DNA from 3 places in the Streptomyces sp. NPDC054849 genome. Region 2 is predicted to be linked to each of the others. Evidence: riboswitches for the same ligand, from Rfam matches in the RefSeq annotation. Region 2 holds a riboswitch; each other region holds the start of a gene.
What was found. A riboswitch is a leader RNA that binds a small molecule or an ion and turns the genes downstream of it on or off. The one in region 2 is predicted to bind cobalamin.
Positions count from the first base shown of each region.

Region 1: it holds a riboswitch for cobalamin, as region 2 does, so the genes downstream of both, ACWGIF_RS06815 (cobalamin biosynthesis protein) here and ACWGIF_RS02945 (ribonucleoside-diphosphate reductase subunit alpha) in region 2, are expected to answer to the same signal.
Region 3: it holds a riboswitch for cobalamin, as region 2 does, so the genes downstream of both, ACWGIF_RS13100 (hypothetical protein) here and ACWGIF_RS02945 (ribonucleoside-diphosphate reductase subunit alpha) in region 2, are expected to answer to the same signal.

Region 1 covers NZ_JBSGZI010000009.1:77,726-88,115, forward strand. Annotated here, with positions in the region: gene ACWGIF_RS06780 (ABC-F family ATP-binding cassette domain-containing protein) at 95-1,693, opposite strand; partial or broken gene ACWGIF_RS06785 (neutral zinc metallopeptidase) at 1,963-2,423, shown strand; gene ACWGIF_RS06790 (VOC family protein) at 2,487-2,882, shown strand; gene ACWGIF_RS06795 (hypothetical protein) at 2,939-4,492, opposite strand; gene ACWGIF_RS06800 (alpha/beta hydrolase family protein) at 4,625-5,755, opposite strand; gene ACWGIF_RS06805 (anion permease) at 6,066-7,349, shown strand; gene ACWGIF_RS06810 (hypothetical protein) at 7,376-7,597, shown strand; cobalamin riboswitch at 7,708-7,861, shown strand; gene ACWGIF_RS06815 (cobalamin biosynthesis protein) at 7,899-8,891, shown strand; partial or broken gene ACWGIF_RS06820 (cobyric acid synthase) at 8,888-10,390, shown strand, end outside.
Region 2 covers NZ_JBSGZI010000003.1:151,254-161,643, reverse strand. Annotated here, with positions in the region: gene def (peptide deformylase) at 1-320, shown strand, start outside; gene ACWGIF_RS02960 (helix-turn-helix domain-containing protein) at 331-1,296, opposite strand; gene ACWGIF_RS02955 (hypothetical protein) at 1,378-1,602, shown strand; gene ACWGIF_RS02950 (ribonucleotide-diphosphate reductase subunit beta) at 1,768-2,784, opposite strand; gene ACWGIF_RS02945 (ribonucleoside-diphosphate reductase subunit alpha) at 2,784-5,162, opposite strand; cobalamin riboswitch at 5,307-5,438, opposite strand; gene ACWGIF_RS02940 (GNAT family N-acetyltransferase) at 5,479-5,991, opposite strand; gene ACWGIF_RS02935 (Uma2 family endonuclease) at 6,203-6,448, shown strand; gene ACWGIF_RS02930 (CstA-like transporter-associated (seleno)protein) at 6,505-6,702, opposite strand; gene ACWGIF_RS02925 (carbon starvation CstA family protein) at 6,699-8,942, opposite strand; gene ACWGIF_RS02920 (GntR family transcriptional regulator) at 9,103-9,867, opposite strand; gene ACWGIF_RS02915 (extracellular solute-binding protein) at 10,157-10,390, shown strand, end outside.
Region 3 covers NZ_JBSGZI010000022.1:50,251-60,640, forward strand. Annotated here, with positions in the region: gene ACWGIF_RS13095 (ABC transporter substrate-binding protein) at 1-656, opposite strand, end outside; gene ACWGIF_RS13100 (hypothetical protein) at 885-1,094, opposite strand; cobalamin riboswitch at 1,163-1,388, opposite strand; gene ACWGIF_RS13105 (hypothetical protein) at 1,506-2,720, shown strand; gene ACWGIF_RS13110 (hypothetical protein) at 2,877-3,143, opposite strand; gene ACWGIF_RS13115 (STM4011 family radical SAM protein) at 3,261-4,124, opposite strand; gene ACWGIF_RS13120 (STM4012 family radical SAM protein) at 4,130-5,551, opposite strand; gene ACWGIF_RS13125 (STM4013/SEN3800 family hydrolase) at 5,587-6,393, opposite strand; gene ACWGIF_RS13130 (STM4014 family protein) at 6,503-7,639, opposite strand; gene ACWGIF_RS13135 (STM4015 family protein) at 7,650-8,612, opposite strand; gene ACWGIF_RS13140 (hypothetical protein) at 8,802-9,128, shown strand; gene ACWGIF_RS13145 (DUF6745 domain-containing protein) at 9,147-10,340, shown strand.

The DNA of each region.
Region 1 (10,390 bases), on a different contig from region 2:
CCGAATGATCCATAAGGAACTGGATCAGAGCCCGAGGGGGCCCGAGGGGGGCCGGAGGGAAGCCGGAGCGGGCCCCGCCGGACCCCGCGGGGGGTCAGGCGAGGGCGACCAGGTCCCGGTAGTCCGGTCCCCACAGGTCCTCGACGCCGTCCGGGAGCAGGATGATCCGCTCCGGCTCCAGCGCCTCGACGGCGCCCTCGTCGTGCGTGACGAGGATGACCGCGCCCTTGTACGTGCGCAGCGCGCCCAGGATCTCCTCGCGGCTGGCCGGGTCGAGGTTGTTCGTGGGCTCGTCGAGAAGCAGCACGTTGGCCGAGGAGACGACCAGCGTGGCCAGGGCGAGACGGGTCTTCTCGCCACCGGAGAGAACCCCGGCGGGCTTGTCCACGTCGTCGCCGGAGAAGAGGAAGGAGCCGAGCGTCTTGCGTACGGCGACCAGGTCCAGGTCGGGCGCGGAGGAGCGCATGTTCTCCAGGACCGTGCGCTCCGGGTCCAGGGTCTCGTGCTCCTGGGCGTAGTAGCCGAGCTTGAGGCCGTGACCGGGGACGACCGTGCCGGTGTCCGGCTTCTCGGTGCCCGACAGCAGGCGCAGCAGGGTGGTCTTGCCCGCGCCGTTGAGGCCGAGGATGACGACGCGGGAGCCCTTGTCGATGGCCAGGTCGACGTCGGTGAAGATCTCCAGCGAGCCGTAGGACTTGGAGAGGCCCTCGGCGGTCAGCGGCGTCTTTCCGCAGGGCGCCGGGTCCGGGAAGCGCAGCTTGGCGACCTTGTCGGAGACGCGGACGGCGTCCAGGCCGGCGAGCAGCCGGTCGGCGCGCTTGGCCATGTTCTGCGCGGCGACGGTCTTGGTGGCCTTGGCGCGCATCTTGTCGGCCTGCGAGTTCAGGGCCGCGGCCTTCTTCTCCGCGTTCTGGCGCTCGCGCTTGCGGCGCTTCTCGTCGGCCTCGCGCTGCTGCTGGTAGAGCTTCCAGCCCATGTTGTAGACGTCGATCTGGGCGCGGTTGGCGTCCAGGTAGAAGACCTTGTTGACGACGGTCTCGACCAGGTCGACATCGTGGGAGATCACGATGAAGCCGCCGCGGTAGCTCTTCAGATAGTCCCGCAGCCAGACGATCGAGTCGGCGTCGAGGTGGTTGGTGGGCTCGTCGAGGAGCAGGGTGTCGGCGTCCGAGAAGAGGATCCGGGCCAGCTCGACGCGGCGGCGCTGGCCGCCGGAGAGGGTGTGCAGCGGCTGGCCGAGGACCCGGTCGGGCAGGCCGAGGGCGGCCGAGATGGTCGCGGCCTCCGACTCGGCGGCGTACCCGCCCTTGGTGAGGAACTCGGTCTCCTGGCGCTCGTACTGGCGCAGCGCCTTCTCGCGGGTGCCGCCGCTGCCGTTGGCGATGCGCTCCTCGTTCATGCGCATCTTCTTGATCAGGACGTCGAGACCGCGCGCGGACAGGATCCGGTCGCGGGCCAGGACCTCGAGATCGCCGGTGCGCGGGTCCTGCGGGAGGTAGCCGACCTCACCCGAGCGGGCGATGGAGCCGGCGGCGGGCTGGCCCTCACCCGCGAGGCACTTGGTGAGGGTGGTCTTGCCCGCTCCATTGCGGCCGACCAGGCCGATGCGGTCGCCCTTGGCGACGCGGAAGGAGGCGGACTCGATGAGGACGCGGGCGCCGGCGCGCAGCTCGACGCCGGTGGCGGTGATCACGGAAATACTCCAGGGCGGGTGGGGACGGCGGAAGAGGGGGCAGGACGCGATGCTTCGACGCCGCTAATCCGCGAGGAGATTTGCCATGGGAGACATTCTACCGGGGGTGCGCAACTACTTTCCGGGCCGCCGGTCCGCCCCGCGACACCCGGGGCCGCTCGCGCGCGTCCCCCGTTCGGGTCAGGGATCCCCCGTGAGGGCCGGGGCGCAGACCTGGATGAACGGGTTGATACTCACCGCAGGGCACATGGCTCACCGATTCCACCGACGGACGGCGGTGCGGGACCCGGGAGGACTGCCGGCTGGTGGCGGTGGTCAACAGCGCCCAGGACTTCTGGAGGCAGGAGTCCACCAGGCGCGACGGTACGTACGGCCCGGCGGCGACGTTCTTCTTCCAGGACCGCGTGAACACCGGCTGCGGGGCGGCCACCTCGGCGGTCGGGCCCTTCTACTGCCCCGCCGACCGGCGGGTCTACCTGGACCTGGCGTTCTACGACGACCTGCGGACGAAGTTCGGCGCGAACGGCGGCCCCTTCGCCCAGGCGTACGTCATCGCCCCCGAGTACGGGCATCACGTCCAGAACCTGGCCGGGACGCTCGGATCCAGGAGAAGACCCAGGGCCGGGTCACCCCGGAGTCCTGGACGCACGGCTCGGCCGAGCAGCGCCGGCGGTGGTTCTACCAGGGCTGCCGGACCGGCGACATGGCCCGGTGCGACACCTTCCCCTGACTGTCGTCGGCGCCTGCCATGCTGATGTGACGCGGGTCACCGTCACGAGAGGGAGTGATCGTCATGGCAGGCGTTCCGTCCATCTGTCCCACGCTGGTCTACCGCGATGCGAAGGCGGCCATCAAGCTGCTGACCGAGGCCTTCGGGTTCAGCCAGGTCGCGGTGTACGAGGGTGAGGACGGTTCGGTGATGCACGCCGAACTGGCCTACGGCAACGGCCTGGTGATGCTGGGAAGCAAGGGCACCGGCGGGGTCTTCGACAAGGCCATGGAGGGCGCCGGCCCCTCGGGGGTCTATGTGGTGGTCGACGACGTGGACGCCCACCACCGGCGGGCGGCGGAGCACGGCGTGGAGATCCTGATGGAGCCCACCGACCAGGACTACGGCTCCCGCGACTACATGGCCCGGGACGGCGAGGGCAACATCTGGAGCTTCGGGACGTACGCACCGCAGGTCTGAGACCCGCGGCGCGTCCGCCCCCGCCGAACCGTGACCGTACGGGGCCAGGGGGTGTCTCAGGCGCCGCCGGTGTGGACCTGGAAGGCGGCCCGGCGGACCGCCTTGGCCAGGGCAGGGTCCGGGTGGGCCGCGGCCAGCGCGACCAGGACCTGCACGGTGCGCGGATGGCCGACCGCGCGGATCTCGTCCAGCAGCCGGGGGACGGTGGTCCGGACGGCCGAGTCAAGGTGGCGGGCCAGCAGGTCGGCCTCGCCGTGGTCGGCGATGGCGGCCGCGGTGTCCACCCAGAGCCAGGTCGACTCCTCAGCGGTGAGGACGTCCTGCGCCTCGTCGGGGTCGATCCCGTCGTACACGGCGAGCCAGAGCAGGGCATAGGGGCGCAGGGCCGGCTCGCGGACGGCCGCGCGCACCTCGGGCTCGGCGGGGGCGCCGACCACGCGCAGCGCCTCGAAGGCGAGGCCGCGCAGCAGGGCGTCCTCGCCGCGGGCGGCCTGCAGGAGCTCGGCCACGGCGTGGCCGACGGGCCGGGCGGCGAGCCAGGCCTGGTACTCGGCACGGGCCGGGCCGGGAGTGAGGCGGGCGCAGCCGTGCAGCATGGCGGCGGCGGACTGCTCGATGTTCCCGGCGGGGCTCTGTGCCGCGACGCAGATCTGCTCCAGCTTGACCCAGACGGCCCAGCTGCCGAGCGGGGTGAGCGTGGCCCGGGCGGGGCCGAGGGTGACTGCGTCCACGGCGGCGAGTCCGCCGAGGGCCCAGCGCAGCAGCCGGGCGAGCGGGACGGGACGGGTCTCGGCGGATCCGGAGGCTGCGGACGGGTCCGGTTCGGCGATGACTTTGTGTTCGGCGGCGGCCGGGGCGCCGTGTCCGGCGGCCGGGGCTTCCGGCTGGATGGCTTCCGGCTGGACGGGGGCCGGGGCTCCCGGTTCGGCGGTGGGGGCCGTCCGCGCGGACGCGGGCTCCGCGTCGTAGGGGATCTCGCACCGCTCGTCGCGCAGTTCGGTGACGCGCTGCCCGAGCAGGTCGAGCAGGTCGGGGACGGTCACCGGGCCGGCGGAGAGCTGGAGCAGGGAGAGGAGTTGGGGCATCGCCTCGACGACCTCGGCGACGGCCGCGGGGGCGATGTCGGCGGGGGCGGGGTGGACCAGCGACCAGGCGTCGAAGAGGGCGACCCAGCCGCGCAGGACGGCGGTGTCGTCGCGGTCCCAGGCGCGCAGCCGCCAGCCCGGCCGGGCGTGGCCGCCGTGCACCTCGACCAGGCCGGCGAGTCGGGCGCGGTCCCAGCCGACCTGGATCTGGCCGTGCGTCAGGCCCAGTTCCGCCGCGGCCCGTTCCACGTCGGAGGCCGCCAGGGCGCCCGTGGGGGCGGGCCTGCCGCCGTCTCCGGCGCCGAGGTTGCGCTCGGCCCAGCGGGTCAGGCGTACGGCATCGGCGAGCGAGGCCCGGGCCCGGTTCGCGAGGTCGGCCGTGGCGGGCGTCCCCGCCGGGGGCCTCGGGGCGGGGCGGGTACGCCGGTCGGTCACCGCCTTGCGGGCCGCGGCGACGGACCGAGGGGAGACGAGTCGGAGTCTGGAGTCGCGAGCCAACTGCTCATCAGGCTTTCGGGACGTCACGGAAGCAGTCTCGCCCGTCACTGGCCGAAAGCCCAAACGGAATCAGCCCTTGCCGCCGGCTACCGGAGGCGCAGACCGGGACAACACGCCCGCAGGGCCCGGTCCGTCACACGGCCTTCACATGACGGGCGCTCACATGAGGGGGGTGAGGAAGCGACGCAGGGCCTCTTCGTACCCGGTCGGGTCCGCGTTCCACATCGCCCCGTGCCCGGCCCCGGCCACGGTCTGCAGGGTGACGAGGTCGGGGCGGGCGGCGGCCAGCCTGCGCGAGGGGCCCCAGGGAGCGAGCGCGTCGTCCGGGCCGTGGAAGATCAGTACGGGGACGCGCAGCGCGCCGGGGTCCGCACCCGGCGCCCGGCGGTCGGCGCGCAGTCCCGCGCGGCCCTCGGCCGCCCGGACCGCCAGCGGCAGTACCACGGCCGGGGTGTGACGGGCCGCGGCGAGCCCGCGCAGGGTGGTGTGCCAGTCGAGCACCGGCGAGTCCAGCACCAGCCCGGAGATCCGGTCGGCCAGCGCCGAGCGCTCGGCGGCGTGCAGGGCCATGGTGGCGCCGGTGGACCAGCCGTGCAGGACCACGCGCCGGGCGCCGTAGCGCACCGCGTAGCGGATGGCGGCGTCCAGGTCCCGCCACTCCGATTCGCCGAGGTGGCCGAGGCCGTCGGGGGAGGCGGGCGCGCCGAGGTCGCCCCGGTATCCGAGGTCCAGGACGGGCAGCCGGTGGCGGTGCAGGAAGGGCATGACCACCATCGGGTGCTCGCGGCCGGCGCCGAGCCCGTGCACGGTGATCACCCACGTGTCCCGGGCTCCGGGCACGAACCAGGCGGGGAGAGCGCCGAGCTCCCCGGGGACGTCCACGTCGGCGTGGTCGAGCCCGAGGGCGGTGCGGGGGTCGCCGAGGTGCACCTGGGGGGTGAGGGCGACGCGGGTTCCGGGGCTGAGGGTGCCGTGGGTGACGGAGAGGAGCCGCCGTACGACGGTGTCGGGGTCGTGTTCGGCGTCCGGCAGCACGGGCCCGACCACGGCGTGCACACCCGGCGCGACCAAGCCGTACGTGCCGGGGCGCAGGGAGGCGAGCGAGCGGGTCAGCGCGACCCGGCCGGGGGCGGTGGAGTGGACGCTCAGGCGCGGCCCGCCGGGAAGCGGACGGCCGGGTTCGGGCCGCAGGGCCGCTGCGGCGGCGTACCTGCCGACCGCGACGGCGGCCGCTGCGGCGCCCAGAAGGGCCGTGGTCACGGCTGCTGCCGTCACTGTCGCGGTACGCACCGCTCCAGTGTCTGCGCCCCGGGTCGGGCGGGCCACCGGAGGAACTCGCTCCGCCGAGGCCGGGGGTGGGGTGATCTAGATCTCTTTCGGGGCTCCGGAAGCGGTGCCGCATGCCTCGCCGACACCACACGGAGGGGTTCATTCTCCCGGCTTTGACGTGCATTAATGGCGATATCTCCGACAGAATCAGGACGAATGCGACGATGGGGCCCCGTGCCAGTACACCGCTCCGCCGGAGTCAGTTCACCTTCCGTTCACCCAGATTGCCTACGGTCGCCGAACCACTGACGTCAAACAGAAGCCTGGGTAAATGGAGCACATAACGCTTCTCCTCGGGATCGTGATCATCACCGCTCTCGTGTTCGACTTCACGAACGGTTTCCACGACACGGCCAACGCGATGGCCACCACCATCTCGACCGGCGCCCTCAAGCCCAAGACGGCGGTGGCCATGTCCGCCGTGCTCAACCTCGTCGGCGCGTTCATGTCCGTGGAGGTCGCCAAGACGATCTCCAAGGGCCTGGTCAACGAGGAAGGCATCCAGCCAGAAGTGATCTTCGCCGCCCTGGTCGGCGCGATCCTCTGGAACCTCGTCACCTGGCTGGTGGGTCTCCCCTCCAGCTCCTCGCACGCCCTGATGGGCGGCCTGATCGGCGCCGCGGTCGCCTCCGCCGGCATCGGCGCGGTCAACGGCAGCGTCGTCGTCACCAAGGTGCTCATCCCCGCGATCGCCGCCCCGCTGGTGGCCGGCATCGCCGCGTACCTGGCCGCCAAGGTCACCTACAAGCTGGGTGACAAGGTCGGCGAGAAGACCTCCGCCAAGGGCTACCGCGCCGGTCAGATCGCCTCGGCGGGTCTCGTCTCCCTCGCGCACGGCACCAACGACGCGCAGAAGACGATGGGCATCATCACCCTGGCCCTCATCGCCGGCGGTGCGATCGCGCCCGACTCGAACCCGCCGGTCTGGGTCATCGTCTCGGCCGGTGTGGCCATCGCGATGGGCACCTACCTGGGCGGCTGGCGCATCATCCGCACCATGGGCAAGGGCCTGACCGACCTGCAGCCGCAGCAGGGCTTCGCCGCCCAGACCTCGGCCGCGTCCGTCATCCTCGCCTCCTCCAACCTGGGCTTCTCGCTCTCCACCACCCACTCGTGCTCCGGTGCGGTCATGGGTGCGGGCCTGGGCCGCAAGGGCGGTGTGGTCCGCTGGTCCACCGCGACCCGCATGTTCGTCGCGTGGGGCCTGACCCTGCCGGCCGCCGCGCTGGTCTCGGCCGGTGCCGAACTGGTCATGCGCATCGGTGACATCGGCATCGCCGCCGTCACCGTCTTCCTGGTCGGCTCCTGCCTCGCCATCTGGCTCATCTCGCGCCGCCAGGTCGTCGACCACAGCAACGTCAACGACGTGGAGCCGGTCGACGCCCACGAGCCGGGGGTCGTCACCACGGCGATCGCGGCCGTCACCGTCCCGCCGACCGTCGCCGCGGCCGGCATGACCGCCGCCGGTACGACCGCCGCGGTCACGGACGACGCCCTCAAGGCCACCATCCCGGCCGCGACGACGACCCCGGCGGCTCCGGCCGCCGCGGTCTGACCGAGACACACAGAGGAAACGGCAGTATGAAGATCGACTGGGAAGCACTCGGCTCCGTCTTCGGGGTCAGCCTCTTCGCCACCGTCGCCCTCGTGGCCCTGTTCACCCTGGGTCTGATGGGCCTGTCCAAGCACGAGGCCGCGACCGAGCAGGGCGGCACCGCCACCCTGGCCCGCAGCGGTGCATACCTCTGCTTCTCGCTCGTCGCGGCCGCCGTGACGTATGGGATCTACCTGATCGTCGCCTGATCCGCCGCCGTACGGCGCGCAGGGCGCGAAGCTCCCCCCGGGTTTCTCCCGGGGGGAGCTTTCGCATCTCCCGCTCCCACCGCACCGCAGGTCAACGGCGAGTTGACGGGCGTTCTCGGTGCGTGGTGGACTGCCCGAGCCAATACGGCGGCATGGAGAGGAAGTCCGGTGCGAATCCGGCGCGGTCCCGCCACTGTCACCGGGGAGCGCACGCCGCGCGTGCGTCCCGGGAGCCAGGAACTCTCGCCGCCGGACACGTCGAACCAGGGCGCGGACCCTGAGTGAGGACATACCTGCCACCATGCGTGCCGATCGCGTCTTCGCGTACGGCGTCACGGCGGGCCTGATCGGCGACCGGATCCTCGGTGATCCCCGCCGAGGGCACCCCGTGGCCGCCTTCGGACGGGCCGCCGCCGCCGTCGAGCGCTCCCTGTGGCGCGACGACCGCGCCCGGGGCCTCCTGCACACCCTGATGTGCGCCGGGGGCGCCGCCGCCGTCGGCGCGCTGGGCGCCCGCGCCGTGCGCTCCCGGCCCGCCGCTGCCCGTATCGCCCTGACCGCCGCCGCCACCTGGGCCGTCGTGGGCGGCACTTCGCTGGGCCGTGAGGCCCGCGCCATCGGCGGGGCGCTCGCCGCCGGGGACGTCGAGGTGGCCCGGGAGCGCCTGCCCCACCTGTGCGGGCGCGACCCGCAGGCGCTGGACGGGCAGCAGATGGCGCGCGCCGTCGTCGAGTCGGTCGCCGAGAACACCTCCGACGCGGTCGTCGGGGCCCTGGTGTGGGGGGCCGTCGCCGGCGTCCCCGGCCTGCTGGCCTTCCGGGCCGTGAACACCCTGGACGCGATGGTCGGCCACAAGTCCCCCCGCTACCTGCGCTACGGCTGGGCCTCCGCCCGCCTCGACGACCTGGCGGGCTGGCCCGGGGCCCGGCTGACGGCGGCCGCCGCCGTACTGGCCGGACCCGACCGGCGGGGAGCCGTACGGGCCTGGCGCTCGGACGCCGCCGCGCACCCCAGCCCGAACGCCGGACCCGTCGAGGCCTCCTTCGCCGGGGCCCTCGGCGTCAGACTGGGCGGGACCCTGGCGTACGGCGGCCGGGTCGAGCACCGGGCCGTACTGAACGGCGAGAAGGGGCGGCCGGTGGAGGTCGCGGACATCGAGCGGGCGGTCCGGCTGTCGCACCGGGTGACCTGGCTGGCCCTGGGCACCTGTGTGGCCTCCCGGCTGCTGGTCTCACGGCTGCAGGTCTCCCGGCTGCCGGTCCCCCGTACGACCAAGAGAGGGCGGCGCGGATGAGCGGCGCGAAGCGCGGCGGCGGACTGCTGGTCGCGGGCACCACGTCGGACGCCGGCAAGAGCGTGGTCACCGCGGGCATCTGCCGCTGGCTGGCCCGCCAGGGCGTGAAGGTGGCGCCCTTCAAAGCGCAGAACATGTCGCTCAACTCGTTCGTCACGCAGGAGGGCGCCGAGATCGGGCGCGCCCAGGCGATGCAGGCCCAGGCGGCCCGCGTGGAGCCGACCGCGCTGATGAACCCGGTGCTGCTCAAGCCCGGCGGCGACCGCAGCAGCCAGGTCGTACTGCTGGGGAAGCCGGTGGGCGAGATGAGCGCCCGCGGCTACCACGGCGGGCGTCAGGAGCAGCTGCTCGGCATCGTCACGGACTGTCTGGAGCAGCTGCGGGGCACGTATGACGCCGTGATCTGCGAGGGGGCGGGAAGTCCGGCCGAGATCAACCTGCGCCGGACCGACATCGTGAACATGGGCATCGCGCGGGCGGCGCGGTTCCCGGTGGTCGTGGTCGGCGACATCGACCGGGGCGGCGTCTTCGCGTCCTTCTTCGGGACGACCGCGCTGCTCTCCCCCGAGGACCAGTCGCTGATCGCGGGGTACATGGTCAACAAGTTCCGCGGCGACGTGTCGCTGCTGGAGCCGGGCATGGAGATGCTGCGCGGCCTGACCGGGCGGGCGACCTACGGGGTGCTGCCGTTCCGGCACGGGCTGGGCATCGACGAGGAGGACGGCCTGCGCGTCTCCCTGCGGGGCGCGGTACGGGAGTCCGTGGTGGCGCCGCCCGTGGGAGAGGACGTGCTGCGGGTCGCCGTGTGTGCGGTGCCGCTGATGTCGAACTTCACGGACGTCGACGCGCTCGCGGCGGAGCCCGGGGTCGTGGTGCGGTTCGTGGACCGGGCCGAGGAACTGGCCGACGCGGACCTGGTCGTCGTCCCCGGCACCCGGGGCACGGTCAAGGCCCTCTCCTGGCTGCGCGAACGCGGGCTCGCGGACGCGCTGGCGCGGCGGGCCGCGGAGGGCCGGCCGGTCCTGGGCATCTGCGGCGGGTTCCAGGTGCTGGGTGAGCGGATCTCCGACGAGGTCGAATCGCGGGCGGGCGAGGTCGACGGCCTCGGGATACTCCCCGTACGGGTCCGCTTCGAGCGGGAGAAGACCCTGGCGCGGCCCTCCGGGACGGCGCTCGGCGAGGCGGTCGGCGGCTACGAGATCCACCACGGCGTGGCCGAGGTGCTGGGCGGTGAGGCCTTCCTGGACGGCTGCCGGGTCGGGTCGGTGTGGGGCACCCACTGGCACGGTTCCCTGGAGTCGGACGGCTTCCGCCGGGCGTTCCTCCGTGAGGTGGCGGCGGCCGCGGGGCGCGCCTTCGTCCCGGCGCCGGACACCTCGTTCTCCGCGCTGCGGGAGGCACAGCTGGACCTGCTGGGCGACCTGATCGAGGAACACGCCGACACGCGTGCGCTGCTGCGGCTCATCGAGGACGGCGCCCCTGCGGGTCTGCCCTTCCTG
Region 2 (10,390 bases):
GTGTCGTGGTCAACCCGAAGCTGGTCGAGCTTCCGGCCGGCGCCCGGGTGCTGGACGACTCGAACGAGGGCTGCCTGTCGGTCCCCACGGCGTACGCCTCGCTGGCCCGCCCCGACTACGCCGAGGTCGAGGGCCAGGACGCGCAGGGCAACCCGATCAAGGTGCGCGGCACCGGCTACTTCGCCCGCTGCCTGCAGCACGAGACCGACCACCTGTACGGCTACCTCTACATCGACCGCCTCTCGAAGCGGGACCGCAAGGACGCCCTGCGGCAGATGGAAGAGGGCACCCCGCGCTACGAGACCGTCCCGAACGCGTAGTACCAGGACGCTAGGCGGCCTGCGGGCCCCGGAAGGTGCGCCGGAAGGAGTTCGGCGTGGTGCCCAGGGTCCGCAGGAAGTGGTGGCGCAGGGCGGCCGCGTTGCCGAAACCGCAGCGGCCGGCGATCGCGTCGACCGTCTCGTCGGTGGACTCCAGCAGCTCCTGCGCCAGCAGCACCCGCTGGCGCAGCACCCACTTGTACGGCGTGGTGCCGGTCTCCTGCAGGAAGCGGCGGGCGAAGGTGCGCGGGGACATGTGCGCGCGCTCCGCGAGCTGCTCGACGGTGATCTCGTCCTCCAGGTGGCGGGTCATCCACTGGATCACCTCTCCCACCGTGTCGCAGGCCGTGCGCGGCAGCGGTCGCTGGATGTACTGGGCCTGCCCGCCGTCCCGGTGCGGCGGTACGACCATGCGCCGCGCGATGGTGTTGGCCACCTCGGCCCCGTGCGCCTGGCGGATCACGTGCAGGCAGGCGTCGATGCCGGAGGCGGTGCCGGCCGAGGTGATCACCGTGCCCTCGTCGACGTAGAGCACGTCCGGGTCGACCAGCGCCCGCGGGAAGCGCTGCGCCAGGGCCGGGGCGTGCATCCAGTGCGTGGTGCAGTGCCGGCCGTCCAGCAGCCCCGCCGCGCCGAGCACGTAGGCCCCGCTGCACACGCTGAGCACGCGCGCACCCCGGTCCACGCCGCGGCGCAGCGCTGCCAGGAGGGGTTCCGGGTACGTGCGCTCGGCCGCGTTGCGAAAGGCGGGTACGCAGATCAGTTCGGCGCTCTCCAGCCGCTCCAGCCCGTGGGCGGGGGCGAACGCGAAACCGGTGCCCGCCATGGTCAGCGGGCCCTCCTCCGCCGCGCACACGGCGAAGTCGTACACCGGCAGCCCGTGATCGCTGCGGTCGATTCCGAAGACTTCGCAGAAGATCCCGAACTCGAAAGGGGCGACTTGGTCGAGGAGGGCCACGGCCACGTTGTTCAGCATGACCCCAGTGTGGCAGTAATTCGCTCTTCTATGACAGTCCTGCCACTGTTCGATCTTCGCGGTTCTGGCGAGAGTGGAGCCATGAACACGTTGCTGAGTTACCTCGCCGTCCTTGCCATCGCCGTCCTGCTGCTCGCCCCCGGCCTGTACGGGGCCCTGCGCGACCGGCGGATCGACCGGCAGCTGCGAGCCGTCGAGACCCGGCTCGTGTGGCTGCCGCGCCAGAAGGCGGGCGGCCTGCCGCCCACCGCCCGTCGGCCCCGCGCCCGGCACGCCGCGATGCACTGGGGACCCGTCGCCCACTGAGCTCGGGCCTCCGGGCAACCGGGCGACCGGACATCCGGGCATCCGGGCATCCGGGCGACCGGGCAGTTGGGCAGCCGGGCAACCAGGCGCCGGAAACGCGAGAAGCCGGGACGCGGTGGTGCACCGCATCCCGGCTTCGCGGCGCTACCGCGTGCCGACCGAAACCTAGAAGTCCTCGTCCAGGTCGACCGTGCCCTCGACCGCGACCTGGTAGGCCGACGGACGGCGCTCGAAGAAGTTGGTCAGCTCCTGGACGCCCTGCAGCTCCATGAAGGAGAACGGGTTCTGCGAGCCGTACACGGGCGGGAAGCCGAGGCGGACCAGGCGCTGGTCCGCGACGCACTCCAGGTACTCGCGCATCGACTCGGTGTTCATGCCCGGCAGACCGTCGCCGCACAGGTCGCGGCCGAACTGCAGCTCCGCCTCCACGGCCTCCTTCAGCATGTCGGCGACCTGCTGCCGGAGCGCGTCGTCGAAGAGCTCCGGCTCCTCCTTGCGGACCGTGTCCACGACCTCGAAGGCGAAGTTCATGTGCATGGTCTCGTCGCGGAACACCCAGTTGGTGCCGGTGGCCAGACCGTGCAGCAGGCCGCGGGAGCGGAACCAGTACACGTACGCGAAGGCGCCGTAGAAGAACAGGCCCTCGATGCACGCGGCGAAGCAGATCAGGTTCAGCAGGAAGCGGCGGCGGTCGGCCTGCGTCTCCAGCCGGTCGATCTTCTCGACCGAGTCCATCCACTTGAAGCAGAACTGCGCCTTCTCGCGGATGGAGGGGATCTCCTCGACCGCGTCGAAGGCGGCCGCGCGGTCGTCCGGGTCGGGCAGGTAGGTGTCGAGCAGCGTCAGGTAGAACTGGACGTGCACGGCCTCCTCGAACAGCTGGCGCGACAGGTACAGGCGCGCCTCCGGGGAGTTGATGTGCTTGTAGAGCGTCAGCACCAGGTTGTTCGAGACGATCGAGTCGCCCGTCGCGAAGAACGCGACCAGACGTCCGATCATGTGCTGCTCGGCGGGCGTCAGCTTCGCCAGGTCGGCGACGTCCGAGTGGAGGTCCACCTCCTCGACCGTCCACGTGTTCTTGATCGCGTCCCGGTAGCGCTCGTAGAAGTCCGGGTAGCGCATCGGGCGGAGCGTGAGCTCGAAGCCCGGGTCCAGGAGGTTCTTGGTGTCGTTGGAGCTCATTACTGGCAGGCCTCGCAGGACTCGGGGTTCTCAAGGGAGCAGGCGAGCGCCTCCGCGTCGGCCACGGCCTGCGGGAGCGCCACCGGAGCGGCGGCCTGCGCGGCGCGGGCGATCTTCGTCGCGGGGCGCGAGCGCAGGTAGTAGGTGGTCTTCAGGCCCTGCTTCCAGGCGTACGCGTACATCGAGCTGAGCTTGCCGATGGTGGGCGTCTCCAGGAAGAGGTTCAGCGACTGCGACTGGTCCAGGAACGGCGTACGCGCCGCCGCCATGTCGATCAGGCCGCGCTGCGGGATCTCCCACGCCGTGCGGTACAGCTCGCGGACCTCGGCCGGGATCCAGCCGAAGCCCTGAACCGAGCCGGAGGAGTCGCGCAGCGCCTCGCGGGTCTGGGCGTCCCACACGCCGAGCTGCTTCAGTTCCTCCACCAGGTAACCGTTCACCTGGAGGAACTCACCGCTGAGCGTCTCGCGCTTGAAGAGGTTGGAGACCTGCGGCTCGATGCACTCGTACACGCCGGCGATCGAGGCGATCGTGGCCGTCGGGGCGATGGCGAGGAGCAGGGAGTTGCGCATGCCCGTCTGGGCGACGCGGGCACGCAGGGCGTCCCAGCGCTCCGGCCAGTTCAGCTCCACGTCGTAGTGGTCCGGGTGCAGGACGCCGCGCGCGGTGCGGGTCTGCTCCCAGGCCGGCAGCGGGCCGCTGCGCTCGGCGAGGTCGCAGGAGGCCTCGTACGCGGCCAGCATGATGCGCTCGGAGAGCTTGGTGGACAGGGCCTTCGCCTCGGGGGAGTCGAAGGGCAGCTTGAGCTTGAAGAAGACGTCCTGGAGGCCCATCGCGCCCAGGCCCACCGGCCGCCAGCGCGCGTTGGAACGGCCGGCCTGCTCGGTCGGGTAGAAGTTGATGTCCACCACGCGGTCGAGGAAGGTGACCGCGGTGCGGACGGTCTCGTCGATCCGCTCCCAGTCGATGGCGCCGTCCACGACGAACGCGCCCAGGTTGACCGAACCGAGGTTGCAGACGGCCGTCTCGCCGTCATTGGTGACCTCGATGATCTCGGTGCACAAGTTCGAGGAGTGCACCACCGTGCCCGGCTCGGCGGTCTGGTTCGCCGTGCGGTTGGAGGCGTCCTTGAAGGTCATCCAGCCCTGGCCGGTCTGCGCGAGGGTGCGCATCATCCGGCCGTACAGGTCGCGGGCGGGCATGGTCTTGCGGGCCAGGCCGTCCGCCTCGGCCTTGCGGTACGCGGCGTCGAAGTCGTCGCCCCACAGGTCGACCAGCTCGGGCACGTCGGCCGGGGAGAACAGCGACCACTCGGCGTCGGCGTTCACGCGGCGCATGAACTCGTCCGGCACCCAGTGCGCCAGGTTGAGGTTGTGCGTACGGCGCTGGTCCTCACCGGTGTTGTCGCGGAGTTCCAGGAACTCCTCGATGTCCGCGTGCCAGGTCTCCAGGTAGACCGCGGCGGCGCCCTTGCGGCGGCCGCCCTGGTTGACGGCGGCGACGGAGGCGTCGAGCGTCTTCAGGAACGGCACGATGCCGTTGGAGTGGCCGTTGGTGCCGCGGATCAGCGACCCGCGGGCGCGGATGCGGGAGTACGAGAGGCCGATGCCGCCGGCGTGCTTGGAGAGGCGCGCGACCTGGTGGTAGCGGTCGTAGATCGAGTCCAGCTCGTCCAGCGGGGAGTCCAGCAGGTAGCAGGAGGACATCTGCGGGTGCCGGGTACCGGAGTTGAAGAGGGTGGGGGAGGACGGCAGGTAGTCGAGACGGCTCATCAGCCGGTACAGCGAGGCCACTTCCTCGACGGCCTGGACGCTCTCGTCCGCGGCGAGGCCGCAGGCCACGCGCAGCATGAAGTACTGAGGGGTCTCGATCACCTGACGGGTGATCGGGTGGCGCAGCAGGTAGCGGCTGTGCAGGGTGCGCAGGCCGAAGAAGCCGAAGCGGTCGTCGGCGCCCTCGGCGAGGGTGAGCTCGACCAGCGAGTCCAGGCGGCTCGCGTGGGTCCGTACGAACTCGGCGGTCCGGTCGGCGATGAGGCCCTCGCGGTGGCCGACCTCGACGGAGGCGGAGAAGGAGGTGGAGCCCTGGCTCGCGGCCTCGTCGCGCACGGCCAGCGTCAGCAGCCGGGCGGCGAGCTTCGAGTACGCCGGGTCCTCGGAGATGAGTCCGGCGGCGGCCTCGGTGGCCAGCCCCCGCAGTTCGGCGTCGTCGGCGGCGGAGCTGCGGCCGCGCAGCGCGGAGGCGGCGACCCGGCCGGGGTCGGTGTCGGGGAGGTCCGCCGTCAGTTCGGTGAGGGTACGCAGCAGCGTGGCCCCCGGGCCCTCGGTGTTGTCGCCAGAAACGGACTCGGCGCGCGGTGCGGAAGGCGCGATGGTCACGGCGGGAGCTCTCCCTCGCTCGGCCCGGTCATCGGCGGAGCGGGGCGCGAGCGGGCGCATGCGGGCGCGACAGGAACGCGTACCCCCGCATGGCGTCCACCGGCCCAACCGCGAGGCCCGGACGAATCGGCACCCGGTTCGGTCGAGCCGGGCGCGCTGTCGGCAGGTCCTCGGACTTGGCGTCCGGTAGCCGGACACTTCATACCGTTGCGGGACAGTTCCGGATTCGCACCGGATTCCCCTGCGGCGACAGCAGCCATGAGCATACATGTGGGGGGGCGTCGATGCGCGACCCCCCACATGTTGTGTCGGCTCGCTACCGCTCGAGTACGCCCAGCTCCAATGCGTACGTCAACAAGGGGACGTTGGGGACGGGGGACCAGTCCCGCTCGGGAGTCCGTACAAAGCCCAGCCGCTCGTAGATCCGGTGCGCGGCGGGGCTCTCGGCCTGAGTCGAGAGCACCAGGCGCGTCACGCCTTCGATGGCCCGCGCCCGCTGGATGCAGGCACGCACCAAGGCCTCGCCCGCGCCCCGGCCGCGGCCGGCACGGGACACGCTGAGCATCCGGAACTCGGCTTCGCCGGGCCCGGCGATGTCGGCCATACGGCAGCCGGGAGGGGCGAAGGTCACACCACCCAGCAGGACGCCGTCCAAGGCGGCCACGAGCACCTCTGCGTCGGCGGCCCGGCCGGCGACGTCGCGCAGCGCGCGTTCGTACGAGTCGTCCTCGTTGGCGTCCAGGAGCCCGTCGTCGAGGTAGGCCTGCGCCGTGATGTCGCCCAGCTCCGCGTAGTCCCCGGGTACGGCAGTTCTGATCACGATGTCCATGCGGTCGAGTGTGCAGGACGGGTGCCGGCGGGCGGCACTATCGTCGGAGACAGCACCGTCGAGGAAGGCGAGCGAGGCATGCTCGCACGCCTCTGCATGCAGCACCGGCCCGAATTGTGGCTTCACATGGAGCGGGGGTTGGCTGTCGGGGACTACCGCTCGGGTCGCGTAAGAGTGGGCAGACCCCGCCCCGGTCCTGATGGTCGTCGAGGTGACCTCGTATGACGCTGACACCGACCGGCGCGACCGCGTGGAGAAGCCCCTCGCCTACGCGCAGACTGGCATCCCTGTGTATCTGCTCACCGACCGGGAGGCGTGCGACGTGACCGTGTTCAGCGAGCCGGACGGCCGCCGGTATGCGAACACCCGGACGGTGGAGTTCGGCAACGACGTTGAACTCCCTGACCCGGTCAACGTCACCCTCCAGACCGAGTCCCTGAAGGACTGGGTGCGCTGAACCGCCAGAAGGCCCCGCCGCAGGAAGCGGCGGGGCCTTCGGCGCGGGTGGGCGGGTCAGCAGCAGCCGAAGCCCTCGCGGGGGTCCGCCTCGCGCGCGTCCGTGCGGGCGCGTTCGAAGGCGCGGCGGGTGAGGACCTCCGCCTCCGGGTCGTGGGAGCGGGCGTGGGCCACGTACCGGTCGTACGCGGCCTCCCCCGAGAACTCCCGTACGTAGAACCGGGCCCTGGCGAGCACGCTCCGTACGGTGCTCACGCCACCGGCTCCTTGACCTGCCCGCCGCCCGAGTCGAGACCCGCCGCGGCGAGTTCCGCCCTCTCCTCGGCGGTGGCGATCAGTCCGGCCGGGGCGACGATCTTCGACTCGGTCCAGGGGATCTCGGAGAGGGTGGCCGACTCCGGCTTGCGCACGGCCTTGACGCAGGTCCGGGCCGCGTCCGCGAGGACCACGATGATCAGGATCGCGAAGAGGGCGCAGAGGACGCCGTCGACCGTGGCGTTGGTGACCACGGTGTGCATGTCGTCCATGCTCTTGGCGGGCGGCAGGACCTTGTCGGCGTCGATGCCGGCCTGGTACTTGTCGCGCTGGGCGAAGAAGCCGACCTTCACGTCCTCCGAGAAGATCTTCTGGTAGCTCGCGGTGAGGGTCACCGTGGCGTCCCAGATCAGCGGAACGCCCGTCACCCAGGCCCACTTGAGCCGGCCCGACTTGATCAGCAGCGTGGTGCAGACGGCCAGGGCGACCGCGGCGAGCAGCTGGTTGGCGATGCCGAAGAGCGGGAAGAGCTGGTTGATGCCGCCCAGCGGGTCCTTGATGCCGACCCACAGGAAGTAGCCCCACGCGCCGACGACGATCGCGCTCGCGAACCACACGCCGGGCTTCCAGCTGACGTTCTTGAAGGACTTGTGGACGTTGCCGAGGGTGTCCTGGAGCATGAACCGGCCCACGCGCGTGCCCGCGTCGAGCGTCGTCAGGATGAAGAGCGCCTCGAACATGATCGCGAAGTGGTACCAGAACGCCTTCATCCCGGCGCCGCCGATCACGGCGGAGAAGATCTCCGACATTCCGAGTGCGAAGGTCGGCGCGCCGCCCGTACGGGACAGCAGGCTGGCCTCCTCGACGTCCTTGGCGGCCTGGGCGAGTGCCTCGGGGGAGATGGCGAAGCCGAAGTTCGTCACCGCCTGGGAGGCGGACTCGACCGTGGTGCCGACGATCCCGGGCGGCGAGTTGACCGCGAAGAAGAGGCCGGGCTCGATGATGCAGGCGGCGATGATGGCCATGACGGCGACGAACGACTCGGTCAGCATCGCGCCGTAGCCGATCATGCGGACCTGGGTCTCCTTCTGGATCATCTTCGGGGTGGTGCCCGAGGAGACCAGGGCGTGGAAGCCCGAGAGCGCGCCGCACGCGATGGTGATGAAGACGAACGGGAACATCGACCCGGCGAAGACCGGGCCGTCGCCGCGGGCCGCGAAGTCGGTGACCGAGGGCATCTTCAGCGTCGGCATCGCGATGACCACGCCGATCGCGAGGAGCGCGATGGTGCCGATCTTCATGAAGGTGGAGAGGTAGTCGCGGGGCGCGAGCAGCATCCACACCGGCAGCACCGACGCCAGGAAGCCGTACACCACCATCCAGACGACCAGCGTCTCCTTCTCCAGGGTGAAGGTGCCGGCGAAGGAGGACTCGGCGACCCAGCCGCCCGCGACGATCGCGAGCAGCAGCAGCGCGACGCCGATGACGGAGACCTCGGTGACCCGGCCCGGCCGCAGGATGCGCAGGTAGAAGCCCATGAAGACGGCGATCGGGATGGTCATGCCGATGGAGAAGACGCCCCAGGGCGAGTGGGCCAGGGCGTTGACGATGACCAGGGCCAGCACGGCCAGCAGGATGATCATGATGGCGAACACGGCGACCAGGGCGGCGGCCCCGCCGACGGGGCCGATCTCGTCCCGCGCCATCTGGCCGAGCGAACGCCCGTCGCGGCGGGTGGAGAAGAACAGCGTGACCATGTCCTGGACGGCCCCGGCGAAGATCACGCCCGCGACGATCCAGATGGTCCCCGGCAGGTAGCCCATCTGCGCGGCGAGCACGGGACCGACGAGCGGGCCGGCGCCGGCGACGGCGGCGAAGTGGTGGCCGAAGAGGACCCGGCGGTCGGTGGGGTGGAAGTCGACACCGTTGTCAAGACGTTCGGCGGGCGTCGCCCGGGTGGCGTCCACCTTCAGCACGCGGTGCGCGATGAACCGCGCGTAGAAGCGGTAGGCGATCGCGTACGAGCCCAGCGCGGCGGCGAGCAGCCAGGCGGCGGAGACCTCCTCGCCGCGCGAGAGCGCCAGCACGCCCCAGCCGAGGGCGCCGACGAGTCCGACCAGCACCCACGCGGCGATGGACTTCGGGGAGGGCGAGCCCGGCCTCGTGCCCGAACTCGCCGTGTTCCGTTCTGTCCCTGTTGCTTGCGGTTCAGGCATGACCCTCGTCCCCTCGTCGATCATCTGCGTAAGCGCAGGGAATCTACGGGGGATTGCCCGGTCAGCGTAAGACCCCGTCCGTATTCCGGTATGTGAAGAATTCCGGTAGACGGGGGCCGAAGGCCGAGGTCGCGGGCCCGGGGCCGAGGGCCCGGGACCGGGGTCCGGAATCCGGCGACGGGTGTCAGACGGCGGGGCGCTTGAGCCGGGCGACGAACTTGTACCGGTCCCCGCGGTACACCGACCGCACCCACTCCACCGGTTCCCCTTCGGCGTCCAGGGAGTGGCGGGAGAGCATCAGCATCGGCAGCCCGACGTCGGTGCCGAGCAGGCCGGCCTCGCGCGGGGTGGCGAGCGAGGTCTCGATCGTCTCCTCGGCCTCGGCGAGGTGGACGTCGTAGACCTCGGCGAGTGCGGTGTAGAGAGAGGTGTACTTGGCGAGCGAACGGCGCAGCGCGGGGAAGCGTTTGGCCGACAGATGGGTGGTCTCGATGGCCATCGGCTCGCCGCTGGCCAGGCGCAGCCGCTCGATGCGCAGCACCCGTCCACCAGTGGCGATCTTGAGCAGTCCGGCGAGGGTGTCGTCGGCCGTCACGTAGCCGATGTCGAGGAGCTGGGAGGTCGGCTCCAGACCCTGGGCCCGCATGTCCTCCGTGTACGAGGTCAGTTGGAGGGCCTGGGAGACCTTGGGCTTGGCAACGAAGGTGCCTTTGCCCTGGATTCGCTCCAGTCGCCCCTCTACGACCAATTCCTGGAGAGCCTGCCGGACGGTGGTGCGCGAGGTGTCGAATTCGGCCGCGAGCGTGCGCTCCGGCGGCACCGGCGTTCCGGGTGGCAGTGTCTCGGTCATGTCGAGCAAGTGCCGCTTGAGTCGGTAGTACTTGGGAACACGCGCCGTACGGGTGGCTGCCCCGCCGTCCGGCTCCGTGGTCGCCCCTTCGGTGGCCATCGCCGCCCGCCTTCCCGACTCCAGTTTCGCTGCCGTCACCGGCTCCTCCGATATGTGCGGTCACATCGTGACACGAGTGGGGGGACAGGCCTTCTCTCTCCCCAGGTGTCGGTCCGATAACGGACCGAGCACCCGCTCATTAGACCCTTGACACCCCTAAAGGTCTAGGCCAAGCTCCAGCTACTGGTCTAAACCAATATGGATCAGATCCCGGCCCCACGGCAGTACTTCGCGTATGTCACCGCGGCGGGCAAGGGAAGTGCAGGCAGGCATCCCTGAGGAGGGTGGCGTGAAGCGCAAGCTCATCGTGGCGGTCAGTGTCGCGGGCATGATGGCCGGAGTCGCTGCGTGCGGCAACGGCGGCGACGACAAGGCCAAGGCCGACGCGGGCCCCAAGGAGATCACCGTCTGGGTGATGGACGGCTCCGCGCCGAAGGCCTGGATCGACGAGGTCAACAAGGAGTTCTCGGCCAAGCACCCCGGTGTCACGGTCAAGGTCGAGGAGCAGAAGTGGACCGGCATC
Region 3 (10,390 bases), on a different contig from region 2:
GCCGTTGTGTCCCCGCTGTCGTACACGAAGAGCTTGACCGGGGTGACGCCGGTGAGCCGGGTCTCGACCTTGTCGAGGGTGGCGTGCAGTTTCCCCAACTGCTCCTCGGCCCGTGTGGGTACGCCGAAGATCTTGGCGACCGTGCGGATCTCCTCGTCCATGGAGGCGACGTTCACCGGGCCGGTGGGGCACTCCTCGGTGTTGAGGTGGGTGTTGATCCCCGCCTTGGTGAAGGCGGCCCGGCTGCGGCCCTCCTTCTCGTCGAAGGTGGAGGACCAGCCGCCGTAGACGAAGTCGGGCTCGGCCTCCAACAGCGCCTCGAAGGACGGGTATTCCTTCGACAGCACCTTCACGCTGTCGTAGGCGGCCTGGTACTCGGGGAGGATCCTGTCGTCGAGATAGCCCGTGCCCGCCATCGACTTCTCCAGGCCGAGCGACAGCATGACCTCGGTCGCGTGCTGGTTGAGCGAAACGGCGCGCTGCGGCGGACGCTGATAGGTGGTCTCCACCCCGCAGTTGGCGACGGTGACGGGAAAGCCCTGCGAGATCGCACCCGACGACGGGGTGGCGGCGGGCGTGGCCGTACCTCCGCAGCCGGATATCAGCAGGGACACAGTCAGTGCGGACAGCACGGATTTCGGGTGGTTGCGGGGCATGGGTGGTCCTCTCACCGCAGATGGATTCGGATGGTGCCCAGGGGAAGCCGGCCGGCCCGGTGCAGCTCGCTGCGGGGCGGCATGGCGAGGGCGCATGCGGGCGCACATGGGGCGCGCAGGGTCGAGCACGGTGCTTCGTGCCACGACGGGGGGCAAGGCGACGTCCCCGCACGACCCGATGCCCTGGGAGGGCAGGGCGTCTCACGGGCCGGTGTAACGGCCCGTCGCCTACGAGGGGTTCGGCCCGGGGATGTCGCGGGCCGGGACGGGACGCGCTCTGCCCGCGGCGTCTGTCGCGACGAAGGTCGTCTCCGCGCCGCCGTGGACGGCGCCGTACAGGTCGGTGTCGTGCTCACTCGTGATGTGGGCGAGCGTCACCCGGGACTCACCCGGACTCCTGGAAACGCACCCTGCGGTGATGACGGTCGGGTCGGCCACGTCAACTCTCCTTCGCGAGTCGCGGCAGAAAGGCCCCGGAGCATGTTCTTCGGGACCCCGCATGACACTTCGGCATGCGGGCAGTGGCAGGTCTTCGGACTCGCGGGCACACCTTCCGGTTTCCCGGTCGGCACCTACTGACCGTCGCTTCCCAGGACCGGTTCCGGTCCCAGTGCTCATGACGGCGCTCGTTCCCACTCACCGCTGCGGGGCAGTCCCGGATTCCCACCGGGTTCCCTCTTACGACGCATCCCGCCTGGCGGACGGGGCGAACCAGCTGCACCGACAGCCTACCCGTGAGAAGGACCGTGCAGGCGGGAACCACGTGCTCAGCCCCCCAACCGGTCGGTCTCCCACCTCCGTTCGAATAAGGAGAGGAGGTCGCCCGGCTGCGCCGAGTAGCATCCCGGGATGCCCCAGACGATCGAGACGCTGAGCCCCGAAGCCGGGCGGACCGACACCGCGGGACTGCGCGGGTACGACGCGGACTCCCTGGCACGGTGCGCGGTCGATACGGCTCAGCCGTGGTGGCGCCGCAGGGCCTGCGCGCAGGCGCTGGCCGGACGGGTCCCCGAGCGGCGCGTGGCCGAACTGATCGGGTGCGTCCAGGACACCGGCGACGTGGCCGAGGTGCGCATCGCCTTGCTGGACCTCCTCGCGGACCGGCCGGAACTGCTCCCCTGGCTACGGCACGAGGACCGGATCCAGGACAGCTCGTACCGCGTGCCCGAGGCGGTACTGAAGACCCGTGCCGCGCTCGGAGACCGCACGGCGGCGGGTGCCCTGGCGACGCTCGCCTTCAGTCCGTGGCGTCACCGGCGGGAGATCGGCGAGGCGGGACTGGACGAACTGGCCGCGCGGTACGGGGTCGAGGAGGTCCTGGCCGAACTCGGCGGGGCCCGGCCCGAGGACCGCTCCATCGGCGTCCGTCTGCGGCAGCGCGCCGGTGAGGACGTGACCGGCGCGCTCGCCGACCCCGACCGGGCCGTCGCGTACCGCGCCCAGGCGTTCCTGACCGACCCCGAACGGCTGCGCGGCTACCTGGACGAGGCGCCGACGCAGGAGGCGAAGCTGTGGGCCCTGTACGCACTGCACCGTCTGACCGACGACACCGCCGAGACCCGCAGGGTGTACGAGGCGCTGGGGCGGCCCCGCGTCGAGGTGGCCGGCCTGGACGAGGAGCTGCGCGCGGCGATCGTTCACGAGTACGGGCAGTGGTGCGAGGAGCGGAGCGATCCGCGGTGGCGGATCGAGGCCCTGTGCACCGAACGGCCGTCCGGTTCCGATGCCGCCGAGCGGCTGCTCCGGGCCACGGCCGCGCTCACCGCCGCGGGACTCGCGCCGAAGGCTCCGGTCTCCTGCGGAGAGGCCAACAGCCAGGGGGACGGTACCTACGACGTGATCGGCTACGGCGCGGGCGACCGCGAGGTGCACATCAGCACTCTCGGCCGCTTCGCCGCCGATCACGACGACGATCCGGCTGTCCGCCGCGCCCTTGAAACGGCCGGCTTCCGCTGGATCGACCCTGCCGTCGGCTCGGTCCGGGTCACCGGCCTCGGGGTGTACTACTTCGGCAGCCGCGAGCCGTTGGACGTCCACACGCTGTTGTTCTACTGGCAGGACTAGACATCGCCATCGGAGCGCGCACCACACCGGCGCGCTCAACGGTGTGGCCCCGGGCTGCTGGGTCCGGGGCCACAGGGGGCTGCTTTCGGCAGTGGACGAGGTCACCGGTACCGGGGCCGGCCGGCCCGGCGCCGTTCGTGGTCGCCGAGCTGGTGCTCAGCCCATTTCGTCGCGGATCACGTTGCGGTGCTGCTCGTAGACGAGCCGCGCGTCGGCGTCCGGGAGCGCCGACGTCGTGAGGCCGCAGGCGCAGGTGACCACCGTGAGGTCGCACAGAGCGCGCAGGGTTTGCCCCGCGGGGCTGGTCCGGGCCGCCCCCGCCGGCTTCTCGTACCGGAGGTGGTGCGGGTAGTGAGGTCTGCGTACAACGTCCGGGGCGACGTGGGCGCTGGAGTCGTCGAGGGTGAAGCGGTGCTCGCTCATGGGTCCAGTGTGTCTTCTGCCGGACGCGAGTAACGAGCGCACGCGCGGCAGAACGCGACGACGCCATCACCGAGCTGCCCGCGGGACACCGGTGAACCGTTCGGCGGGTCGCCGCGCCTACCGCCTCGCAGGTGCCGCCCGGGTCTCGGGAATGCGTTCGAGGACGCCGCCCGCGAAGACGTCGTAGAGCGGGAGGGACTCCAGATGGACGTAGCCGATGTGACAGTCGCAGACGGCCAGGGGGCAGGGCCGGGGGCTCAGGGCGGCCCGGTATGAGCCGTCGTAGAGATTGCCGAGATCGGTTCGGACGAAGTGGCAGCGGCGGACCGTGCCGTCGCCGTCCACCGAAATGACCGACTCCCCCGTGCGGCACGGCAGCCCGGCCGAGCGGTGGGGGTGGCGGCTGTACGGGAAGAGCGGGTCCAGGGCGGTCCAGTCGTCCGCCTCGGCATCGGTGTACGTGTGGCCCTCGGCGGCATTGGCCCAGAGGTAGACGTGGTCGGGCAGATCCGCGCGCAGCCGGCGCGCGTGGGGCAGGTTTTCGGGCAGGCCGACGATGCCGACGCTGTGGCGGATGCCCCGTTCGTGCAGCTCCCCGACCTTCGACAGGAAGCGTGCGTAGGGCGTCTGGCCTGGGTGGTACGTGCACCAGAGGGCCACGGTGGCCGGGTCCGCCTCGGCGAGCCAGTCCGTCCGGCAGCTGAGGTTGGTCTGGATGACGACGCGTTCGACGTGCGGCTGGTGCGAGAGGTCCACGAGGGCGCGGCGGTACCAGGACCGGACCAGGCCCTCGCCCCAGGGGGTGAAGAGGATCGAGAGCCGGTCGTCGCGCTGCGCCGCCGCCCATGCGGTGAAGCGGTCGAGGGCCGCGCGGTCGGCGCGCAGTTGGGCGGCGGTGTCGCGACGCTTGGCGAAGGGGCAGTACGGGCAGTCGTAGTCGCAGGAGGCGAGCGGGCCGCGGTACAGGATGGTCAGGTCCACGGCGGCTACTTCGGATCGTAGGCGGCCATGGCGGCCCGCACGGCGGGTGAGAAGAGCGCCGGGCCTAGGGCGTCGGAGTGGGCGAGCCCCTCCGGGGTCAGGCGCAGCTCCTCGCTCTGCGCCCCGGCTCCTTCGAGCCAGCCGCGGGCGGCGAAGGCGGCGAGTTCGCCGGGGAAGTCCTCGTACGGGTCGGTGCCGAAGCGGTCGCGGTAGTCGGCGAGCGGCATGCCCTGGGCCTGGAGGAGGGACTGCAGGAGGTGGCGGCGGCGCGCCTCGCCGCCGTCGACGAACCTGCCGTGCACGGCGCGCCCGAAGTCGTCGGTGGCCGTGTAGTCGTCGATGATCGACCGGATCTCGCCCATGTCGACGGCGTAGTCGAAGGAGTAATGGAGGGCCGAGGTGTAGGAGCGGGCGCCGCAGCCCAGGCCGATCATGCCGTCCGTCTGGCATGCGTGGTCGTCGGGCCCCTGCGGCGCGGTGCCGGCCCGGCGGAACATGCGCATCGACACCTGCTCGTATCCGCGGGCGAGGAGGTGGTCGCGGCCCTGACGGTAGAGGTGCAGGCGCTGCTCGTCCCACTGGGTGTCGGTGTGTGCGGTGCGCCGGGCGAGGCCGGTGAGGGGGCGGACGTACAGCGGGTAGAGGTACAACTCCTCGGGCTCCCAGGCGAGCGCCGCGTCCAGGGAGGCGCGCCATGTGGCGGGTGTCTGGCCGTCGATGCCGTAGATGAGGTCGATGTTGAGCACCGGGATGCGGGCCTCGCGGATCCGGCCGAGCGCGGCCTCGACGTCGGCACGGCGCTGAGGGCGTACGGCGGCCCGCGCCTCCGCGTCGACGAAGCTCTGGACGCCGATGCTGAGACGGGTGGCGCCGCGCTCGGCGAGCACGGCGAGCCGGTCGGCGGTCGCGGTGGCGGGTGAGGTCTCGACGGAGAGGGGGACGGCGCGCAGGTCGGCGCCCAGGCGCCGCTCGGCGATGTCGCAGAGCCGGGTCAGCTCGTCGGCGGTGAGGAAGGTCGGCGTGCCGCCGCCGAACGCGGCGTTGACGAACCTGACCGGGCCGTCGTCGCCGTTGCCGAGGGCCTCGTGGACGGCGGCGGCCTGGCGGTCGAGTGCGTCGAGGTAGCGGCCGGTGAGGCCGTCGGGCGCCCCGATGCGGGTGAAGAGGTTGCAGAAGCCGCAGCGGACCTCGCAGAAGGGTATGTGGAGGTAGAGGGAGAGCGCGTTCTTGTCCTCGCCGCGCCAGAGGTCGCGCAGGGCGGGCCGGTCGGGCAGCGGGCGGTAAGCGGTCTTGTGGGGGTAGGCGTAGACGTAGCTCTGGTAGGGGCGGACCTGGCGACCGGTGTCCGCCTCGGTGGGAGTGGCGGTGGCAGCAGTGGCAGCGGTGGCGGCGGTGGCGGCGCCGGCCAGGGCGGGCGCGGTGTCCATGCCGGTGCCGGTGCCGGCAGCGGTGGCGGTGGCGGTCATGCGGACGGCTCCAGGAAGAAGTGGGCGTACGGCACGGTCCACACGGCCTCGTGGGCGAGGCGGTGGCCGGTGTAGCCGTCGTCGCCGTAGGTCGTGCCGTGGTCGGAGCAGACGAGGGCGAAGCAGCGGCGGCGCGAGCTCATGGCGGCGAAGAGCCGGCCGATGTGGCGGTCGATGTACTCCAGGGCGGCGGCGTGGGTGGCGCGGCTGTCCCCCGCCTCGCGGGTGGCGCCGGGCAGGTGGAACCAGTTGGGCTGGTGCAGTGCGGACGCGTTGAGGAAGAGGAACAGCCGCTGCTCCGCGGCGAGGGATCCGACGATCCGCTCCGCCCGCTCCACCTGCGCCTCGAAGGAGGTCGGGGACGCCACGCCGAACTCCGGCTCCCAGTGGCTCTCCTGGAACATCCCGGGGAGTACGTCGCCCAGGGCGCCCTGTTTGTTGAAGAAGCCGACGCCGCCCACGCACACGGTGCGGTACCCGGCCGCGGCCAGACCGGAGACCAGGTCCGGGGTGTCGAAGACGTAGGTGCGTCCGGCGGTGGTCTCGCTGCCGGCGAAGCGCGCGGCGAACAGCCTCGGGTGCGGTCCCGGCACGGCCGGGGTGGGCAGGAATCCGGCGAACATCGCCTGGTGGGACGCATAGGTGAAGCTGCCCGGGGCATGCCGCCGCTCCCACGCGCCGCCGGGCAGATGGCGGGCCAGATGCGGGATGCGACCTGCTGCGGCCAGTTCCGCCGCGACGTCGTACCGGAGGGTGTCCAGGGTGAGCAGGAGCAGGTCGTCGCGGCCGACGACCTCGTTCATGTCGGGCCCAGCCGTTTCCGGCGCGTTCCCACCGGGCTCGTTCACACGCGGCTCGTTCGTGCGCGTCCCGGTGGCACGGGGCTCGGACGTGCCAGGGATCGGGCCGTGCTCAGGCTGTTGCATGGTGGTGCTTCCTCGCGTGGTGCTGCGGACGTGCGCGGTGCCGTACGTACGGCGGGGCGGCGGCGACCTGGGCGGCGTACGTGTCGAGGCCCTCGGCTCCGCTGCCCGGCAGGCCGCTCAGGCCGGGCAGCAGGTCACCGAAGGCGTTGACCTCCGCGACGGCGAACCGCCGCCAGCCGACCGCGGGCAGCAGGTCGACGCCGACGCACAGGGTGCCGGGGAAACAGGCCGCGGCCCGTTCGCAGATGTCCAGGGCGTCGGCCCAGCCGGGGCCCGCCGCCTCGACCACGGCGGACAGGTCGCCGCGGGTCCCGCCGAGGTGGAGGTTGGTCATGGGCGAGTGGCTCGTGCGGACCACGGCGTGGGTGGCCCGGCCCGCCACGACGACGACGCGCAGGTCGGCCGCGCGGCCTCCCAGGGAGGCCTTGGGCCACCAGCGTTCCACGTGGAGTCCGTCGGGGGCGAGTGCGTCGACCAGCGCGGCGGTCTCCCGCTCGCCCGTGAGGCGCCGCACCCGCAGGGAATTGTGCAGGCGTCCGTCCTGGGCCGTCTCGACCGAGGTGGTGGCCCGGACGCGGCCCCGGCCGGCCGTCTCGACGGCGACGATGCCGGACGCGGACGAGCCGTGGGCGAGTTTCACGAACACGCGGGGCATGTCGTGCGCGTCCATGAGGGCACGTACGTCGTCCCAGCCGCGCACCGGTGTACCGCCGCCGGAGGTGGGGGACCGGGGAACGGGTACCCCGGCGGTGTCCAGGGTGCGGTGGCAGTGCCGCTTGTCGAAGAGGACGGCCAGTTCGTCGGGGTCGTCGAGGCGTACGCCGCCGGTGAGGCTCCGTACGGCCGCGGTGAATCGCGCGTACCAGCGTGCGCCGCCCTCCACGCGGGTGGGGTCGTCAAGGCCGCGCAGGGCCCGGTCCACCTCGGCGTTCTCCCCCGGGGAGTCGAGGCGTACGAACTCGTCGGTGGCGAACGCGGCACCGCCCTCGCGCAGGACGGAGGTCCAGGGCACGATGCGGGGCGCGGACAGCCCGGAGTCGCGGACGGCCCGGGTGAACAGGGCGACGCGGCGGTTCTCCGGGTTGCCGACGACCGCCCAGCGCGGGGGCGTGTGCTCCGTCATGGCCGCCGCGCTACTCGCCGACGGCCACGAAGCGCCAGACGCGGCCGTCCCACTCGTCCTCGTCGGCGCGGCCCCGGTCGAGGTTCAGCCGAACGCCGGCGCTCTCCAGGGTCTCCCGGAAGCGCTCCTTCAGCGGGTCGCTGAGGTAGTTGTGGTGGAGGTCGAGGGCGGCGAGGTGGGTGAGGGGCTGGCCGCCGAGCAGTGCGGCGCCGCCCTGGTCGGTGAGGACACCCATGGACAGGTCGAGGATCTCCAGCCGGGCGACGACCGGCGCGGAGGCCATGGCCGTTGCGATCTCGTCCTGGATGTCGCTGTTGCGCAGGCCGAGGTGGGACAAGCTCGGCAGACGGTCGCCGGCCATGATCGGTTCCAGGTCGCCGAGCGTGCAGTCGCCGCTGTACTCCGCCGTGCCCAGCCAGAGGTCGAGGCGCTCCAGGGCGGGCAGGTCGCCGGCGGCGACGTTGCGTACGGCCCGGGCGGGCATTCCGCCGGTCTCGACGGTGAGGGAGCGCAGCCGCTGGTGGGTGAAGGGAGGGATGACGAGGCCGCTGCCCCCGCGGACCCCGAACTCCTCCAGTTCGGGGAAGCCGTCGAGGAGCGGGCCGACGTCGCCCTGGTTGATCCAGGAGATCTCGCACTCCTCGGACTCCATGTCCCCGAGGAACAGGGCCCGCAGAGCGGGGAGTCGGGGGCGGGCGTCGAGGAGCGCGGCGATGATTTCCGCGGGGCCGCTGTCGTACGCGTCCTCCCATGCGCCGACGACGATCGCGCGGACGCGGGTGGTGTCGACGGCCGCGGTGAACCGGGCGAACGCCTCGGGCCAGGTCTCCTCCGCATCGTAGGTGTCGGAGGAGACCCGCCATGCGACGGCGTCCGCCTCGGGCAGCCGGTCCATGCCCTTCTCGTCGCCGGACCCCGGAAAGTCGAAGACGGGCAGTCCGTACGACTCCCGCAGATGGCTCGCGTAACTCATGGTCCCCGCCGTTCCTCGCCTGTCTCGTCCGGTGCTGAGTCCGGTGCGCCGCTTCCGATGCGTCAGCAAGTTGTAGCAAGCGGCTCTGACACCGCCCGAGGCAGGGCGGGTGAAGAGCCGTTGTCAGTGCCTCGCCGTAGCTTCGGAAACGACGCGGCGCACCGGGCGGCGCGTGGGAAGGGGACACGCATGTACCGGCAGGGGGACGTTCTCATCGTGCCGCTCGCGGAGGCGGAGGTGCCGCTGTACGCCGCGGATGCGCCTTCGGAACCGCGGGACGGGCGCGGGCGGCTCGTACTGGCGCTGGGCGAGGTGACCGGGCACGCACACGCCGTGCTGGGGCCGGGCCGGCTGGTGCGGGAGCCGGGACCGCTGGCGCCGCTCCTGCTGCATCTGCCCGACGGAGGGCGGGTGGTGCACGAGGAGCACGCAGCGATACCGCTGCCGAAGGGCTGGTACCGGGTGGTCCGGCAGCGGGAGTACGTGCCGGGCTCGGTGCGGATCGTGGCGGACTGAGTGACGGCGGGAGATGTGGTGAGCGCGACGGAGGGGGCCTTGGTGGAGGGGACGGACGAGGTGGGCGGGGCGGAGCTGCGGGACATGACGGGAGCGGCGGGTGCGAAGGGTGCGACGGACATGACGGACGTGACGGACGTGACGGACGTGACGGTCGATGTGAGGGACCTGCCGGAAGTGACGGGCGCAGTGCACGGTCTTGGCGGGTGGCGGGCGGTCGCGGCGGCGACCGGGCCGGCGGACCGTGCGTCGGCGGAGGCGGGCGTGCGTCTCGCGTACCGCGCGGCGGGCCTCCCCGAACCCGAGCGGATCGTATGGGCGGATTCGCCGCGGGCTGCGATGGGCCTGCTGGGTGATCCGGACGGCCCGTGGGGGACGGACGTGAGGGGGCGGAGCGTGCGGGAGACGGTTCGCAGCGCGCCGTGGGCGGCCGAACGCGCGCGCTCGCAGGAGCGGCTGGGTCCCCGGGGCTGGGGCCGGAGGTGGGGCCTGACGGGCGCCCGGTTGTGGGAGAACACCGAACGGCTGGCCGGGCGTATCCGCACCGGGCTCGTGGAGGAGCTGGCGGAGGACGCCGCAGAGGAGGCGGAGGTCCGACTGCTGCTCCTGGACGCCGTACTGGGTCAGCACGACGCGGCCTGGCTGTGCGCGTTCGACACGGGCGAGGGCGCACCGCTGGAGGGGCTCGCCGCGGTGGCCCGGGCAGCGGGCTGGTGGTGGCCGTACGAGCGGCTGGCCGTGGTGTGCGAGCGCCCGGTGGAGCTGCACCGTGACGAGGCGGGCCGCCTGGACCGCGGTGACGGGCCCGCCCTCGCCTTCCCGGACGGCTTCGCGCTGTACGCGTGGCGTGGGATGCCCGTGCCCGCGGATTTCCTGGCCGGCCTGGACGCGTTGACGCCCGAGCGCATCAGGGAGGAGGAGAACGCGGAGCTGCGCCGGGTGATGCTGGAGCACTACGGCTACGAGCGCTACCTCACCGCATCCGATGCCGAGCCGGTGCACCGGGACGGGACGGGTGTCCTGTGGCGGATGCCGCTCCCGGGCGACGAGGACGTCGTGATGGTGGAGGTGGTCAACTCCACGCCGGAGCCGGACGGTACGAGCCGCACGTACTGGCTGCGGGTGCCCCCGGACACACGGACCGCGAGGCAGGGGGTGGCCTGGACGTTCGGCCTCGACGCGGAGGTGTACTCGCCGATGCGGGAGACCTGACGTCGCGGCCGGCAGCCGCAGCCCTGGACCGACGTGTGGAGGCAAGCGGC